DNA from 3 places in the Streptomyces sp. NPDC046349 genome. Region 3 is predicted to be linked to each of the others. Evidence: riboswitches for the same ligand, from Rfam matches in the RefSeq annotation. Region 3 holds a riboswitch; each other region holds the start of a gene.

Region 1 (4,659 bases), on a different contig from region 3:
GACAGTAGGAGTGCCGGACGGGGCGAGGTCAAGTGTTGTCCGATCTGCGGACAGCCGCGACGAAGCAGTCATATGGGATGACGAATTGGCGGGTTGCGGCCCGCGCCGGTCCGCCGGCGCGCGGCGGCTACTGTCGGGGACATGCACGATCAGTCGTCCACTCCCTCCGTCGGCGCGGCGCCCGAACTCTTCACGTGGGAGTTCGCGACCGACCCCTACCCGGCCTACGCCTGGCTGCGCGAGAACGCGCCGGTGCACCGCACCAAGCTCCCCAGCGGCGTCGACGCCTGGCTGGTCACCCGGTACGCGGACGCCCGGCAGGCCCTCGCCGACCAGCGGCTCAGCAAGAATCCGGCGCACCACGCGGAGCCCGCGCACGCCAAGGGCAAGACCGGGATCCCGGGGGAGCGCAAGGCGGAGCTGATGACGCATCTGCTGAACATCGACCCGCCGGACCACACCCGGCTGCGGCGCCTGGTGTCGAAGGCGTTCACCCCGCGCCGGGTCGCGGAGTTCACCCCGCGGGTGCAGGCGCTCACCGATCACCTCATCGACCGGTTCGCGGGGAGGGGGGAGGCGGACCTCATCCACGAGTTCGCCTTCCCGCTCCCCATCTACGCCATTTGCGAGATGCTCGGAGTACCGCGCGAGGACCAGGACGACTTCCGCGACTGGGCCGGGATGATGATCCGCCACGGCGGCGGGCCGCGCGGCGGCGTCGCCCGATCGGTGAAGCAGATGCGGACCTATCTCGGCGAACTCATCCACCGCAAAAGGGATGATCTGGGAGACGACCTGATCTCCGACCTGATCCGGGCGAGCGACCACGGCGACCACCTGACCGAGGGCGAGGCCACCGCGATGGCCTTCATCCTGCTCTTCGCCGGCTTCGAGACGACCGTCAACCTCATCGGCAACGGCGTCCACTCCCTCTTCATGAACCCCGTCCAGCGCGAGCGGCTGCAGCGCTCCCTGGGCGCCGGGGAGAGCGGGCTGCTGACCACCGGTGTCGAGGAACTCCTGCGCTACGACGGCCCCGTGGAGCTGGCGACGTGGCGCTTCGCCACCGAGCCGCTGACCCTCGGCGGCGAGCGCATCGAGACCGGCGACCCGGTCCTGGTCGTCCTCGCGGCCGCCGACCGGGACCCCGAGCGGTTCGCCGACCCGGACACCCTCGACCTCTCCAGGAGTGACAACCAGCACCTCGGCTACGGACACGGCATCCACTACTGCCTGGGCGCGCCGCTCGCCCGCCTCGAGGGGCAGACCGCCCTCGCGACCCTGCTCACACGCCTGCCCGATCTGGAACTGGCCGTTCCACCCCAAGACCTGCGCTGGCGTGGGGGGTTGATCATGCGGGGGCTGCGCACTCTTCCCGTTCGCTTCACGGTTCAAAACACCTGTGCGACTTCTGATTAAAAGTCAGATTCAGCTTGAACTTGTGACAATCGTTCGAAGGCCGCTAGGTTCTGCCGTTACCCCGCTGTTATGCGAAAGGTGATCCCTCATGCTCTCCGGGAACGGCCGTCACAGACGCCCCCGCCAGGTCCCCGCGCTGGTCGTCACAGCCGGTGTCACTGGCTCTGCGCTGGCCATGCCGCTGCTGGCAGCCACCAGCGCGACCGCTGCCGACACCGCCACTTGGGACAAGGTGGCCGAGTGCGAGAGCGGCGGCTCATGGAGCGCCAACTTCGGCAGCGGCGCGTACGGCGGGCTCCAGTTCACCCAGGAGCAGTGGCAGAACGCCGGTGGTCTGGACTTCGCCGAGCGGGCCGACCTCGCGAGCCGCTCGCAGCAGATAGCCGTGGCCGAGCGCGTGTTGGCCTCCCAGGGTCCGCAGGCCTGGCCGCTGTGCGCGGCCTCCGCCGGACTGGACCAGCAGGGTCCGGCCGCCGTCGTCGACCCCGGTCTGCCCGGCAGCCCCGGCGTGGTGGGCCCCGCGCCGTCCCGCCCCGACGACACCGTGCCCTCCACCACGGGCGGCAAGCCCGCCACGGACTTCGGACTCCCGACCGCGGAGACCCCCAGCCCCTCGGGCAGCCCCTTCCTGATTCCCGACGCGCCGTCCGTCGGGCTGCCCGTCATGCCCGCGCCCGACGCCCCGACGACGCCCCCGACCACCCCGGTCGGCCCGACCGACCCGGCGACCCCGCCGGTGACGCCCGCCGACCCGACGGCCCCGACCCTGCCGACGGACCCGTCGACGCCCACGACCCCGCCGGTCGCCCCGAGTCCCTCCCCCACCGCCCCGGCGACCCCGGGGGCGCCGGCGGCCCCCGCGACCCCGGAGGCCGCTCCCGGCGAGGGGAACGGCAAGCACCGCGGTGCGCCCTCCCCCGAGGAGAGCGCCTCGTCCGATGCCGCGTCGGACCCCCTCTACACGGTGCAGGCGGGCGACAGCCTGGCGACCATCGCGGATGCCAAGGGCGTGAAGGGCGGCTGGAGCGGGCTCTACGCGGCCAATGAGCAGGTCATCGGCGGAGACGCCAACCTGATCAAGCCCGGCCAGAACCTGGATCTAACCACCTAATAAGGACAGTTGGTTCGCCCGGAAAGACCTGATTGTCTGTTTTCTGTAAGTGAGACATGCGTCTCTTCCGGTCAACTGGCGTGTCTCGCCCGGGGGCTTCCGCAAACCCCGTCCTCACCTGCGCAAACACCCCTGCGGGGAGCGCAAGTAGGGGCCGTTTCTCCCCGATGCTCCTGGTTGAGCATCGGGGAGAGACATGTCTACCTTCTGATTCGCCCGCCACCGCGGGCTCCTTCGACCGCATCGCCGAATCCTGCCGGCGGACGGGGGGAACAGTCGTCGCGTCGAGCGCCGAAGGCAGGAGCGGGGGAACCAAGGTAGGTGCCGCGAGCCGCCGTTGAGAGACGGCCGGCAAGCGGCTTGGGGTTAAGCGGGGCGCAAGGTCGCACCGCCGGGCACTCACAGGCCCGAACCCGACAGCTCACCTCGTAGGCGTCGGTGAGGAGAAACCTCATGCTGCTTTCCGGCAAGGGCAAGCACCGTCGCGGTTCCAAGGCCGTTCGCATCGTCACGCTCGCCGGTGTCGCCGGTGTGGCCGTCGCCGCCCCCCTGATGACCGCGGGCGCCGCCAGTGCCGCCACCGCGTCCGAGTGGGACAAGGTCGCGCAGTGCGAGTCCGGTGGCAACTGGTCCATCAACACGGGCAACGGCTACTACGGCGGACTGCAGTTCTCGTCCTCCACGTGGGCCTCGTTCGGCGGCAAGTCGTACGCCCCGCAGGCCAACCAGGCCTCGAAGGCGCAGCAGATAGCCGTGGCCGAGAAGGTCCTCAAGAAGCAGGGCAAGGGCGCCTGGCCGCACTGTGGCAAGGGCCTGTCGAACTCCTCCTACACCGGTGGCGGCTCCACCGAGACCCCGGCCTCCACCAAGCCGAAGGCCGAGACGAAGAAGACCGAGACCAAGAAGACCGAGACCAAGGCCGCGCCGAAGAAGGACACCAAGCGCACCGAGGTCCCGACCACCCGCTCCGAGCGCACCGAGGCTCCGGCCGCGCCGAAGACCGGCAACGGCTCGTACGAGGTCAAGCCCGGCGACACCCTGGGCACCATCGCCGAGGCCAACGGGGTCAAGGGCGGCTGGCAGCAGCTCTTCGAGCTGAACAAGGACATCGTCTCGGACGCCGACCTGATCTACCCCGGTCAGAAGCTGAAGCTCAGCTGAACGACGCGGCAGTAGCCGCAAAAGCGTACGCAACACGCAGATTTCCCACCGCCCGGCGCCCCTCCCCCCACGCGCCGGGCGGCGGTGCGTGCGGGCTCGCGCATCCCCTTCGAGGCCGATAATCAAGGGCTGTATGTCCCGGAAGAGGGGTATTCGGTCCCTTTTTCGTCCCAGGGGACGGGCGGTCGGCCGGTCGAACCCCCGAAGCCGGTTAGGCTCTAGGCGGCAAGGCCATCCCACGGCCTGACACGCCACCGCACACCCAGCGTCACATCCCAGAAGGAGATGCTCGTGCCGTCCATCGACGTCGTCGTAGCCCGGGAAATCCTGGACTCCCGAGGCAACCCCACGGTCGAGGTCGAGGTGGGCCTCGACGACGGCAGCACCGGCCGTGCTGCCGTTCCGTCCGGTGCCTCCACCGGTGCATTCGAGGCCATCGAGCTCCGTGACGGTGACCCCAACCGTTACATGGGCAAGGGTGTCGAGAAGGCCGTCCTCGCCGTCATCGAGCAGATCGGCCCGGAGCTCGTCGGCTACGACGCCACCGAGCAGCGCCTGATCGACCAGGCCATGTTCGACCTGGACGCCACCGACAACAAGGGCTCGCTCGGCGCCAACGCCATCCTCGGCGTCTCGCTCGCCGTCGCCCACGCCGCGTCCGAGGCCTCGGACCTCCCGCTCTTCCGCTACCTCGGCGGCCCGAACGCGCACCTGTTGCCCGTTCCGATGATGAACATCCTCAACGGTGGGTCGCACGCCGACTCCAACGTGGACATCCAGGAGTTCATGATCGCCCCGATCGGCGCGGAGTCCTTCTCCGAGGCACTGCGCTGGGGCGCCGAGGTCTACCACACCCTCAAGAAGGTCCTGCACACCAAGGGCCTCTCCACCGGTCTCGGTGACGAGGGCGGCTTCGCCCCGAACCTGGAGTCCAACCGCGCCGCGCTCGACCTCATCATCGAGGCCAT
Region 2 (4,659 bases), on a different contig from region 3:
CGCGGAAAGGACCCGCGCTGCGCGAACTGCATGGCGCACTGCGGCTACGAGCCGACCGCCGTCCTCGCCACCATGGGGTCCCTCAAGGAATCCCTGCGGGCCGCCCGGGAGACGGTCGGGGGCAACCGGGACAGGTCGGCATGAGTCCGGCGGAGGGGGAGCGGGGCGGCGGTTTCGACCTCGGCGCCCTGCTGGCGGCGCGCGGCGCGGAGCGGTACGAGCTGCACGCCCGCCACCTCAATCACCAACTCCCCCGGATGCTCCGCACCATCGGCTTCGACAAGGTCTACGAGCGGGCCGAGGGAGCCCACTTCTGGGACGCCGAGGGCAACGACTACCTCGACATGCTCGCCGGCTTCGGGGTGATGGGCCTGGGCCGCCACCACCCCGTCGTCCGGCGGGCCCTGCACGACGTGCTGGACGCCCAGCTCGCCGACCTCACCCGCTTCGACTGCCAGCCGCTGCCCGGGCTGCTGGCCGAGAAGCTCCTCTCCTACAGCCCCCACCTGGACCGCGTCTTCTTCGGCAACAGCGGCACCGAGGCGGTGGAGACGGCCCTGAAGTTCGCCCGGTACGCAACCGGGCGGCCGAGGATCCTCTACTGCGGGCACGCCTTCCACGGGCTGACCGCCGGCTCGCTCTCGGTGAACGGCGAGGACGGGTTCCGGGACGGCTTCGCACCGCTGCTGCCCGACACCGAGGTCGCGCTGGGCGACCTGGCCGCCCTGGAGCGCGAGCTGAAGCACGGCGACGTGGCCGCCTTCGTCGTCGAGCCGATCCAGGGCAAGGGGGTCCTCGCGGCCCCGCCCGGATTCCTGCTCGCCGCGCAGGAGCTGCTGCACCGGCACAAGGCGCTGCTGATCGCGGACGAGGTGCAGACCGGACTGGGGCGTACCGGCGACTTCTACGCGTACCAGCACGAGCCGGGCGTGGAGCCCGACCTGGTGTGCGTGGCCAAGGCGCTGTCGGGCGGCTACGTGCCGGTCGGCGCGACCCTGGGCAAGGATTGGATCTTCAAGAGGGTCTACTCCTCCATGGACCGCGTGCTCGTGCACTCCGCGAGCTTCGGATCCAACGCACAGGCGATGGCGGCAGGGCTGGCGGTGCTGTCCGTCATGGAGGACGAGCACCTCGTGGCCCGCGCCCGGGCGACCGGCGACCTGCTGCGCGGGCGGCTCGCGGCCCTGGTGGACGAGTACGAGCTGCTCCACGAGGTGCGCGGCCGCGGCCTGATGATCGGCATCGAGTTCGGGCGGCCCTCCTCGCTGGGCCTGCGCAGCCGCTGGGCCGTACTCCAGGCGGCCCGCAAGGGCCTCTTCGCGCAGATGGTCGTGGTGCCGCTTCTGCAGAAGCACCGGATCCTCACCCAGGTCTCCGGGGACCACCTGGAGGTGATCAAACTGATTCCGCCCCTGGTGCTGGACGAGCAGGACGTCGACCGGTTCGTCGGCGCCTTCCGCGAGGTCATGGACGAGGCGCACGGCGGGTCCGGTCTGATGTGGGACTTCGGCAGGACCCTGGTGAAGCAGGCCGTCGCGGCGCGCTGACGGCCTGCGTCCCCGGTCCCCGTAACCGGATCAGACCAACAGCCGGTCCCGGAGTTGGTCGAGGGTCTCGGGCTGAAGCCCGAGGCCCTCCGCCAGGTAGCGGTCGACCCCGCCCCAGACCTCGTCGATGGTGTCGAAGGCGGCGATCAGGTACTCGGCGCGTGCGTCGAAGAGCGGCGCGAGCAGCTCCATCACCTCGGGCGAGCGGGCCTCGGCCGAGTCGGAGCTGCGGCGCACCCGGTAGCGGCGGTGCGGGGCGTTGGACTCCAGGTAGTCCGCCACGACGGCCTCGCGCTCGACGCCGAGCGCGAGCAGGGTGACGGCGACGGAGAGGCCGGCCCGGTCCTTGCCGGCCGCGCAGTGCAGGAGGGCGGGGACGCTGTCCTCGGCGAGGGCGTGGACGACCCGGCTGTGCTCGGCGGTGCGGGTCCGGATGATCCCGCGGTAGGAGTTCGCCATCCGGGCCGCGGCCTTGCCGTCGCCCAGGATCGAGCGGAGCTGGTCGAGGTCGCCGTCGCGGACCAGCCGCCAGAACTCCCGGCCGTCCGCCGGGTCCGAGAGCGGGATGTTGACGTTCCGCACGCCCGGCAGTTCGACGTCCGGCCCCTCCAGGGCGTGGTCGGCGCCGTTGCGGAAGTCGAAAATGGTGTGGAGGCCGAGCGAAGCGAGGAACTCTGCATCGGTTTCGGTGGCATGTGCGAGATGTCCGCTTCGGAACAGTCGTCCCGTCCCGACCCTTCGTCCGTCAGAAGTCGGCAATCCGCCCACATCGCGGAAATTGCGCACTCCGGTCAGCTCCGGCTCCTGTATCTGCTGGGTCACGGGAACTCCTCTGCCTTCTCTTGGGGCGTCTGTCCGAATTGAGCTGTTTGGCGCCAACTTGCCATATCCGGAGGCGAGATCGGGCACCGCCCCGTGAGCCAGATCATACGGTGACCGTGAGTGCCTGATCGTCGGAACCGAATGGCCCGGTGGGCACGGCTGTTGGCGGAGCGGAATGGACGGAGGGTGACCGGAATTCCGGCGGTCCCTCATGCCTGTGAATCCGTCAGGGAATTCACGGCTTGTTCGGCACGACCTAAAGGGATTACCTTCGCGATCGATCCGGGTGGATCGCCGAATCCTGCCGCCGCCCGGAAACCGCAACCGAACCATTTCGCGCGGCAGGAGCGGGGGAACCAGGTAAGCCGCTGCGCCGGAGATCTTTTCTCCGGTACGGCTCGGGGTGAAGTCGTTCATGTCCCGTACATGTACGGCCGGACATCTCCAGTCCGAACCCGACAGCTCACCTCGCAGGCGCCGGAGAGGAATGCGTCATGCCTGCAAAGGGTAAGCACCGCCGTCCCAAGTCCCTTTCCATCCGCCGCGGATTCGCGGTCGCAGGCACCGGCGGCGCGGCCCTCGCCCTGCCGCTGATCGGCGCCGCCGGCGCCCACGCCGGCGGAGTGGCGGCGGCCCCCGCCGTCGCACCCGCGGTGGCCCCGCAGGTTCCCACCGCCCTCCAGGCCGCCCCGGCGGCAGCCGTGGAGGCCGCGCAGGCCGCGCCGACCGTCTACACGGTCGTCCCGGGCGACTGCCTCTCCGAGATCGCCGCCGAGCGCAACCTGCCCGGCGGCTGGCAGCGGCTGTACGAGCAGAACCGTGAGGCGGTCGGCAGCGACCCGTCGCTGATCCACCCCGGCCTGAAGCTGACCCTCGGCGGCCGCGGCCAGGCCGCCCCGGTCGACGCCGTCCGCGCCCCGCGCACCGCCCCCGAGGCCGGCGCGAAGGCCGCCCCGAAGGCCCAGTCGAAGCGGGCCGTGCAGCCCGCCGCCCCGCAGACGCAGCGGGAATCCGCTCCCGAGGCACCCGCCGCCCCCGCCGAGGCGCCCGCCGCACAGCCGGCGGCCTCCGGATTCGTGGCCCCGGTCAGCGGCGGCGTCTCCACCCAGTACAAGGTCGCGGGCGCCATGTGGTCCTCCGGCTACCACACCGGCGTCGACTTCATCGCCCCCATGGGCACCACCGTCAAGGCCGTCGGCGCGGGCACCGTGGTCTCCGCGGGCTGGAGCGGCGCGTACGGCAACGAGGTCGTCATCCGGCACGCGGACGGCAAGTACTCGCAGTACGCCCACCTGTCCCAGCTCTCCGTCTCCTCCGGCCAGAGCGTCACCGCCGGCCAGAGCATCGGCCTCTCCGGTTCCACCGGCAATTCGACCGGCCCGCACCTGCACTTCGAGATCCGCACGAGCCCGTCCTACGGCTCGGACATGGACCCGATCGCCTACCTCCGCTCGAAGGGCGCCAGCCTCTGACGGCAACCGCCGACGGGCCGCGGACACGCGTGGGGCCGGGACCCGAGGGGGGTCCCGGCCCCACGTGTACTTATTCCTTACCTCTCACGTGGTACAGATCACGGCCCGTCAACCCCTCATTACGTTGGCGTAGGTTGGTTACGGGAGTGAAGGATGGGCTCTCGTGGCAGCGACGACGACGAAACTCAAGACCATCGGCTCGTACGCGGCGATCGGGGACAGCTTCACAGAGGGCGTGGGGGACCCGGGGCCCGGGGATTCTTTTCTCGGCTGGGCGGACCGGCTCGCCGTGCTCCTGGCCGATCAGCGCGAAGAGCACGACTTCCGGTATGCGAATCTCGCGGTGCGCGGGAAGCTCCTCGACCAGATCGTGGCCGACCAGGTGCCGAGAGCCAAGGCCCTCGCCCCGGACCTCGTCACCTTCTGCGCGGGCGGCAACGACATCATCCGGCCCGGCAGCGACCCCGACGACGTGGCGGAGCGGTTCGAGGCGGCCGTCGCCGACCTCACCGGGGCCGTCGGCCATGTCATGATCACCACCGGCTTCGACACCCGCGGGGTGCCCGTCCTCAAGCACATCCGGGGCAAGGTCGCCACGTACAGCGCACACGTGCGGGCCATCGCCGACCGCTACGACTGCCCGGTGCTCGACCTCTGGTCGCTGAAGTCCGTACAGGACCGGCGCGCCTGGGACGCCGACCGGCTGCACCTCTCGCCCGAGGGCCACACCCGCGTCGCACTGCGCGCCGCACAGGTGCTCGGCCTGGAGGTGCCCGCCGACCCCGATCAGCCGTGGCCGCAGCTGCGCCCGCGCGGCT
Region 3 (4,659 bases):
GCCTCCATGCTGGCGGTGCTGGGCCTCGGCGCCCAGGGCGGCGAGGAGATCGTCCTCGCCTCCGAGGCCGAGGGTGCGGAGGCCGCACTGGACCGCCTCGCGAAGCTGGTCGCCGAGGGCCTCGAAGAGCTCCCCGAGACCGTCTGACCCTTCGGGTTCACCCCGCGCAGCACGGCGAAGCCGCGGCCCCCACCGGGGGGCCGCGGCTTCGCCCTTCCCGAACCCCTGTGACGGGAAACCGGAGCCCGAGGGGACCCGCACCTCGGGGAATTGCGCCTCGACGGAAAAGAAGACCGGCGCCGGCGCGGCATGCGATATTCCACCCGCCCCAGCGGAATTCGGCGCGGACAATTGTCCCGCACGCCGAATTCTCGCGATCCCGTCCTTTGTATACGGCTCCTGTTAATGCCGGCCGCTCGCCATGTTTACGGCAGGTTGCGAAGTGCTCACCGCCGGCCGCTGCCGAAGCCGGTGCGCGGCCGCAGCGCGGTCGGCGTGGACCGCGGCCAGGGTCCGCGCCCGCTCGGCGTCCCCGCGGGCCACCGCGTCCACGATCGCGCCGTGCTCCGCCCAGGACTCCGCGGGCCGGGCCGGCGCCTCCACCACGAACATCCACGCCACCTTGTGCCGCATCTGCGTGAGCAGGGCGATCAGCCCGGGGCTGCCCGAGGCCTGCGCGAGCGTCTCGTGGAACCAGCCGCCGAGCGCCCGCAGATCCTCGCCCTGGCCCCGCCTGGCCCGCTCCTGACCCAGCCTGACCAGCCCCCGCAGCACCTTGAGGTGCGCGTCGGTGCGGCGCCGGGCGGCCCGGGCCGCCGCCAGCGGCTCCAACAGCACCCGCAGCTCCAGCAGATCCGCCGCCTCCTGCGCGGTCGGCTCGGCCACACAGGCCCCCGCGTGCCGCCGCGTGGTCACGAAGCCCTCGGACTCCAGCGTCCGCAGCGCCTCGCGCACCGGTACGCGCGAGACCCCGTACCGGCGGGCCAGCACCTCCTCGGTCAGCCGACCGCCCGGCTCGAACACCCCGGAGACGATGTCGTCGCGAATTGCCGTGCATACCGCGTGCGCAGGAATACGCAAGACCGAACCTCCGTCTATTTCCGACCGCCAGTCCCCGTGCGCACTCACGCGCACGCTCCGACTCTATTGCAGCACAGCATAATTTCGAGAGCGGACGGAAATCCGAAACATTGCGCCGGAGCACGAAAACACGAAGACCCCGGCTCAGGAGGCGGGGTCTTCGTGAAGCCGTGCGCGGCGCGCAGTGCCCGATGGGCGGCGCGGAGGGTCAGAGGCTGACGCCGTGCGAGCGCAGGTACGCGATCGGGTCGATGTCCGAGCCGTACTGCGAGCCGGTGCGGGCCTCGAAGTGCAGGTGCGGGCCGCTGGAGTTGCCGGTGGAGCCCGACAGGCCGATCTGCTGGCCCGGGGTGACCTGCTGGCCGACGGAGACGTTCAGCGAGGACAGGTGGCCGTACTGCGTGAAGGTGCCGTCGTTGTGCTTGATGACGACGTTGTTGCCGTACGCACCGCCCCAGCCGGCCTCGACGACGGTACCGAAGCCCACCGCCTGGACCGAGGTGCCGGAGGCGGCGTGGAAGTCGATGCCGGTGTGGCTGCCGGAGGACCACATGCCGCCGCCCGCCTTGTACTGCGTGCTGACGTACGAGTCGTCGAGCGGGGAGACGAAGGTGTTGAGGCGCTTGCGCTCCTCCTCGCGGGCGGCGCGCTCGGCGGCCTCGCGCTCGGCCTTCGCCTTGGCCTCGGCGAGGCGCTTGGCCTCGGCGGCCTTCTGCTTGGCGTCGGCCTCGGCCTGCGCCTTGGCGGCGGCGTGCTCGGCGGCGCGCTGCTGGGACTCGGCCTGGTCCGCGATGTCGCCCGCGAGGTCCTCGGCGACGACGACGGCACCCAGCCCGTTCTCCGGGGCGGAGCTGCTGTGGTTGTCCGCGGCGAAGGCCGGGGCGGCGAGGGAGCCGACCACGCCCGTGGTGGCGATCGCGGCGATACCGGCGTAGCCGGCGGTCTTCTTGCTCAGGCGGCTGGAACCACGGTGCTTGCCGGTACCAGCGGGACGACTGCCAAACGCCATGAAGGGTTTGATCCTTTCCTTCCTTCTCGCCTACCGGGTTAGCTGACGGGTTCGGAGCAGGAAGGTCTCCTACGGGCCTCCTCTTGCGAGGGGGTCCGATTCACCCCAGGGACTGATGTGGGTCCCCGGCTCCCCAGGCTCGCGCCTGACGGGGACTCGGCGATCGCTGTCCGGTGCCGCGGGTGCGGCGGGCACAACTGACGGACAGCACGCCCGACGCTAGGCGGATCATCAGTCAATCGCCAAACAGACGCGCCTTTTTGTTGCGTACGCCACATCACATACAAGCAACCTCACCACTAAACGGACAAAAAGGGGCTCCGGCGGAAACCCGCCGGAGCCCCTTGTCCAGTGCGTCAGTTGCCCGTCATCCGGGCGCCCGTGGCATCAGTTGGTGACGACCGTGACGTCACCGATCCCGAGGGCCCGCACGGGCTCCTCGATCAGCGCGGCGTCTCCCACCAGGATCGTGACCAGCCGGTCCGCCGGGAACGCCTTCACGACCGCCGCCGTCGCCTCCACCGTGCCGGTTTCGGCCAACTGCGCGTACAGCTGCGCCTGGTAGTCGTCCGGCAGCTCCTGCTCGACCTGGTCGGCCAGGGTGCCGGCGACCGAGGCGGCCGTCTCGAACTTCAGCGGGGCCACACCCACGAGGTTCTGCACGGCCACGTCGCGCTCGGCGTCGGTCAGACCGCCCTCCGCGAGGGTGCGCAGCACCTTCCAGAGGTCCTCGAGCGCGGGTCCGGTGTTGGGGGTGTCCACCGAGCCGCTGATGGCGAGCATGGAGGCGCCCTTGCCGTCGGCGGTGGAGCGCAGCACCTGGCCGAAGGCCCGCACGCCGTAGGTGTACCCCTTCTCCTCGCGGAGCACCTTGTCCAGGCGGGAGGTGAGGGTGCCGCCGAGGCAGTACGTGCCCAGCACCTGGGCCGCCCAGACCCGGTCGTGGCGGTCCGGTCCGATGCGGCCGATCAGCAGCTGCGTCTGGACCGCGCCCGGCCGGTCGACGATCACCACGCGGCCGGTGTCGTCGGCGGTCACCGGCGGCACGGGGCGGGCCTCGGCGGTGTCGCCGGTCCAGGCGCCCAGGGTGTCCGCCAGCACGGCGTCCAGGTCGATGCCGGTCAGGTCGCCGACGACCACCGCCGTGGCGGTGGCGGGGCGGACGTGGGCCTCGTAGAAGGCGCGTACGGCGGCGGAGTCGATCCGCGCGACCGTCTCCTCGGTGCCCTGGCGCGGCCGGGACATCCGCAGGGACGCCGGGAAGAGCTCCTTGGAGAGCTCCTTGGCGGCGCGGCGCTGCGGATTGGCCAGCTCGTGCGGGATCTCGTCGAGCCGGTTGCGCACCAGCCGGTCGACCTCGGCGTCGGCGAACGCGGGCGCACGCAGCGCCTCGGCGAGCAGGCCCAGCGCCTTGGCAAGCCGGGAGGCGGGCACCTCCAGGGAGACCCGCAGGCCCGGGTGGTCGGCGTGCGCGTCGAGGGTGGCCCCGCAGCGCTCCAGCTCGGCCGCGAACTCCTCGGCGGAGTGCTTGTCGGTGCCCTCCGACAGGGCGCGCGCCATGATGGTCGCCACGCCGTCCAGGCCCTCGGGCTCCGCGTCGAGGGGGGCGGTGAGGTTGATCTCGACCGCGATCACCTGCTGGCCCGGGCGGTGGCAGCGCAGCAGGGTCAGCCCGTTGGACAGCGTCCCGCGCTCAGGGGCCGGGAAGGCCCACGGCTGGGGCTCACCCGCCTGCGGGCGCGGGTGGAAGGTCATCGTGACGGCTGCGGTGTCGCTCACTGCTCCGCCCCCTCGTTCTCGTCGCTGTCGGCGTTCTCTTCGCCCTCTTCGCCCTCGGTGCCGTCCGCCGCGAGCGGCTCGTAGACGAGCACCGCCCGGTTGTCCGGGCGCAGTCGGGCCGCGGCCACGGCCTGCACCTCCTCGGCGGTGATGTCCAGGACGCGCTGGACGGCGGTGAGGGCCAGCTGCGGGTCACCGAACAGCACCGCGTAGCGGCACAGTTCGTCGGCGCGGCCGGCCACCGTGCTCAGCCGGTCCAGCCACTCGCGCTCCAGCTGCGCCTGCGCGCGCTCCATCTCCTCGGCGGTCGGGCCCTCGGCGGCGAACCGCGCGAGCTCCTCGTCGACGGCCGCCTCGATGGCGGGGATCTCGACCCCGCTGGACGTCTTGACGTCCAGCCAGCCCAGCGACGGCGCCCCGGCCAGGCGCAGCATGCCGAAGCCGGCGGCCACGGCCGTCTGGTCGCGGCGCACCAGCCGGTTGTGCAGCAGGGAGGACTCGCCGCCGCCCAGGATGGTCAGGGCCACGTCGGCGGCGTCGCACTCGCGGGTGCCGTCGTGCGGGAGACGGTAGGCGGCCATCAGCGCGCGTGCCGGGACCTCCTCGACGATCTCCTCACGCAGCTGCTCCCCGATGATGTCGGGGAGCGAGCCGTCGCGGGGCGGCTGCTTCCCGTCGTGGGAGGGGATGGTGCCGAAGTACTTCTCGATCCAGGCGAGCGTCTTCTCCGGGTCGATGTCCCCGACGACCGACAGCACCGCGTTGTTGGGCGCGTAGTACGTACGGAAGAA

What was found. Region 3 has a riboswitch for cyclic di-AMP ahead of ACZ6JS_RS28515 (M23 family metallopeptidase). Riboswitches for the same ligand answer to the same signal wherever they lie in the genome.
Region 1: another riboswitch for cyclic di-AMP. It lies ahead of ACZ6JS_RS17175 (transglycosylase family protein); the one in region 3 lies ahead of ACZ6JS_RS28515 (M23 family metallopeptidase).
Region 2: another riboswitch for cyclic di-AMP. It lies ahead of ACZ6JS_RS19205 (M23 family metallopeptidase); the one in region 3 lies ahead of ACZ6JS_RS28515 (M23 family metallopeptidase).

The regions. Positions count from the first base shown of each region.
Region 1 is NZ_JBVJFK010000006.1:410,428-415,086, forward strand. It holds gene ACZ6JS_RS17165 (cytochrome P450 family protein) at 142-1,419, shown strand; gene ACZ6JS_RS17170 (LysM peptidoglycan-binding domain-containing protein) at 1,508-2,530, shown strand; cyclic di-AMP (ydaO/yuaA leader) riboswitch at 2,810-2,980, shown strand; gene ACZ6JS_RS17175 (transglycosylase family protein) at 2,984-3,691, shown strand; gene eno (phosphopyruvate hydratase) at 3,977-4,659, shown strand, end outside.
Region 2 is NZ_JBVJFK010000007.1:399,158-403,816, forward strand. It holds gene hpnH (adenosyl-hopene transferase HpnH) at 1-144, shown strand, start outside; gene ACZ6JS_RS19195 (aspartate aminotransferase family protein) at 141-1,547, shown strand; gene ACZ6JS_RS19200 (tyrosine-protein phosphatase) at 1,578-2,369, opposite strand; cyclic di-AMP (ydaO/yuaA leader) riboswitch at 2,682-2,861, shown strand; gene ACZ6JS_RS19205 (M23 family metallopeptidase) at 2,864-3,841, shown strand; gene ACZ6JS_RS19210 (SGNH/GDSL hydrolase family protein) at 4,005-4,659, shown strand, end outside.
Region 3 is NZ_JBVJFK010000013.1:156,663-161,321, forward strand. It holds gene ACZ6JS_RS28505 (HPr family phosphocarrier protein) at 1-147, shown strand, start outside; gene ACZ6JS_RS28510 (GntR family transcriptional regulator) at 403-1,080, opposite strand; gene ACZ6JS_RS28515 (M23 family metallopeptidase) at 1,289-2,089, opposite strand; cyclic di-AMP (ydaO/yuaA leader) riboswitch at 2,103-2,261, opposite strand; gene ACZ6JS_RS28520 (M16 family metallopeptidase) at 2,477-3,844, opposite strand; gene ACZ6JS_RS28525 (M16 family metallopeptidase) at 3,865-4,659, opposite strand, start outside.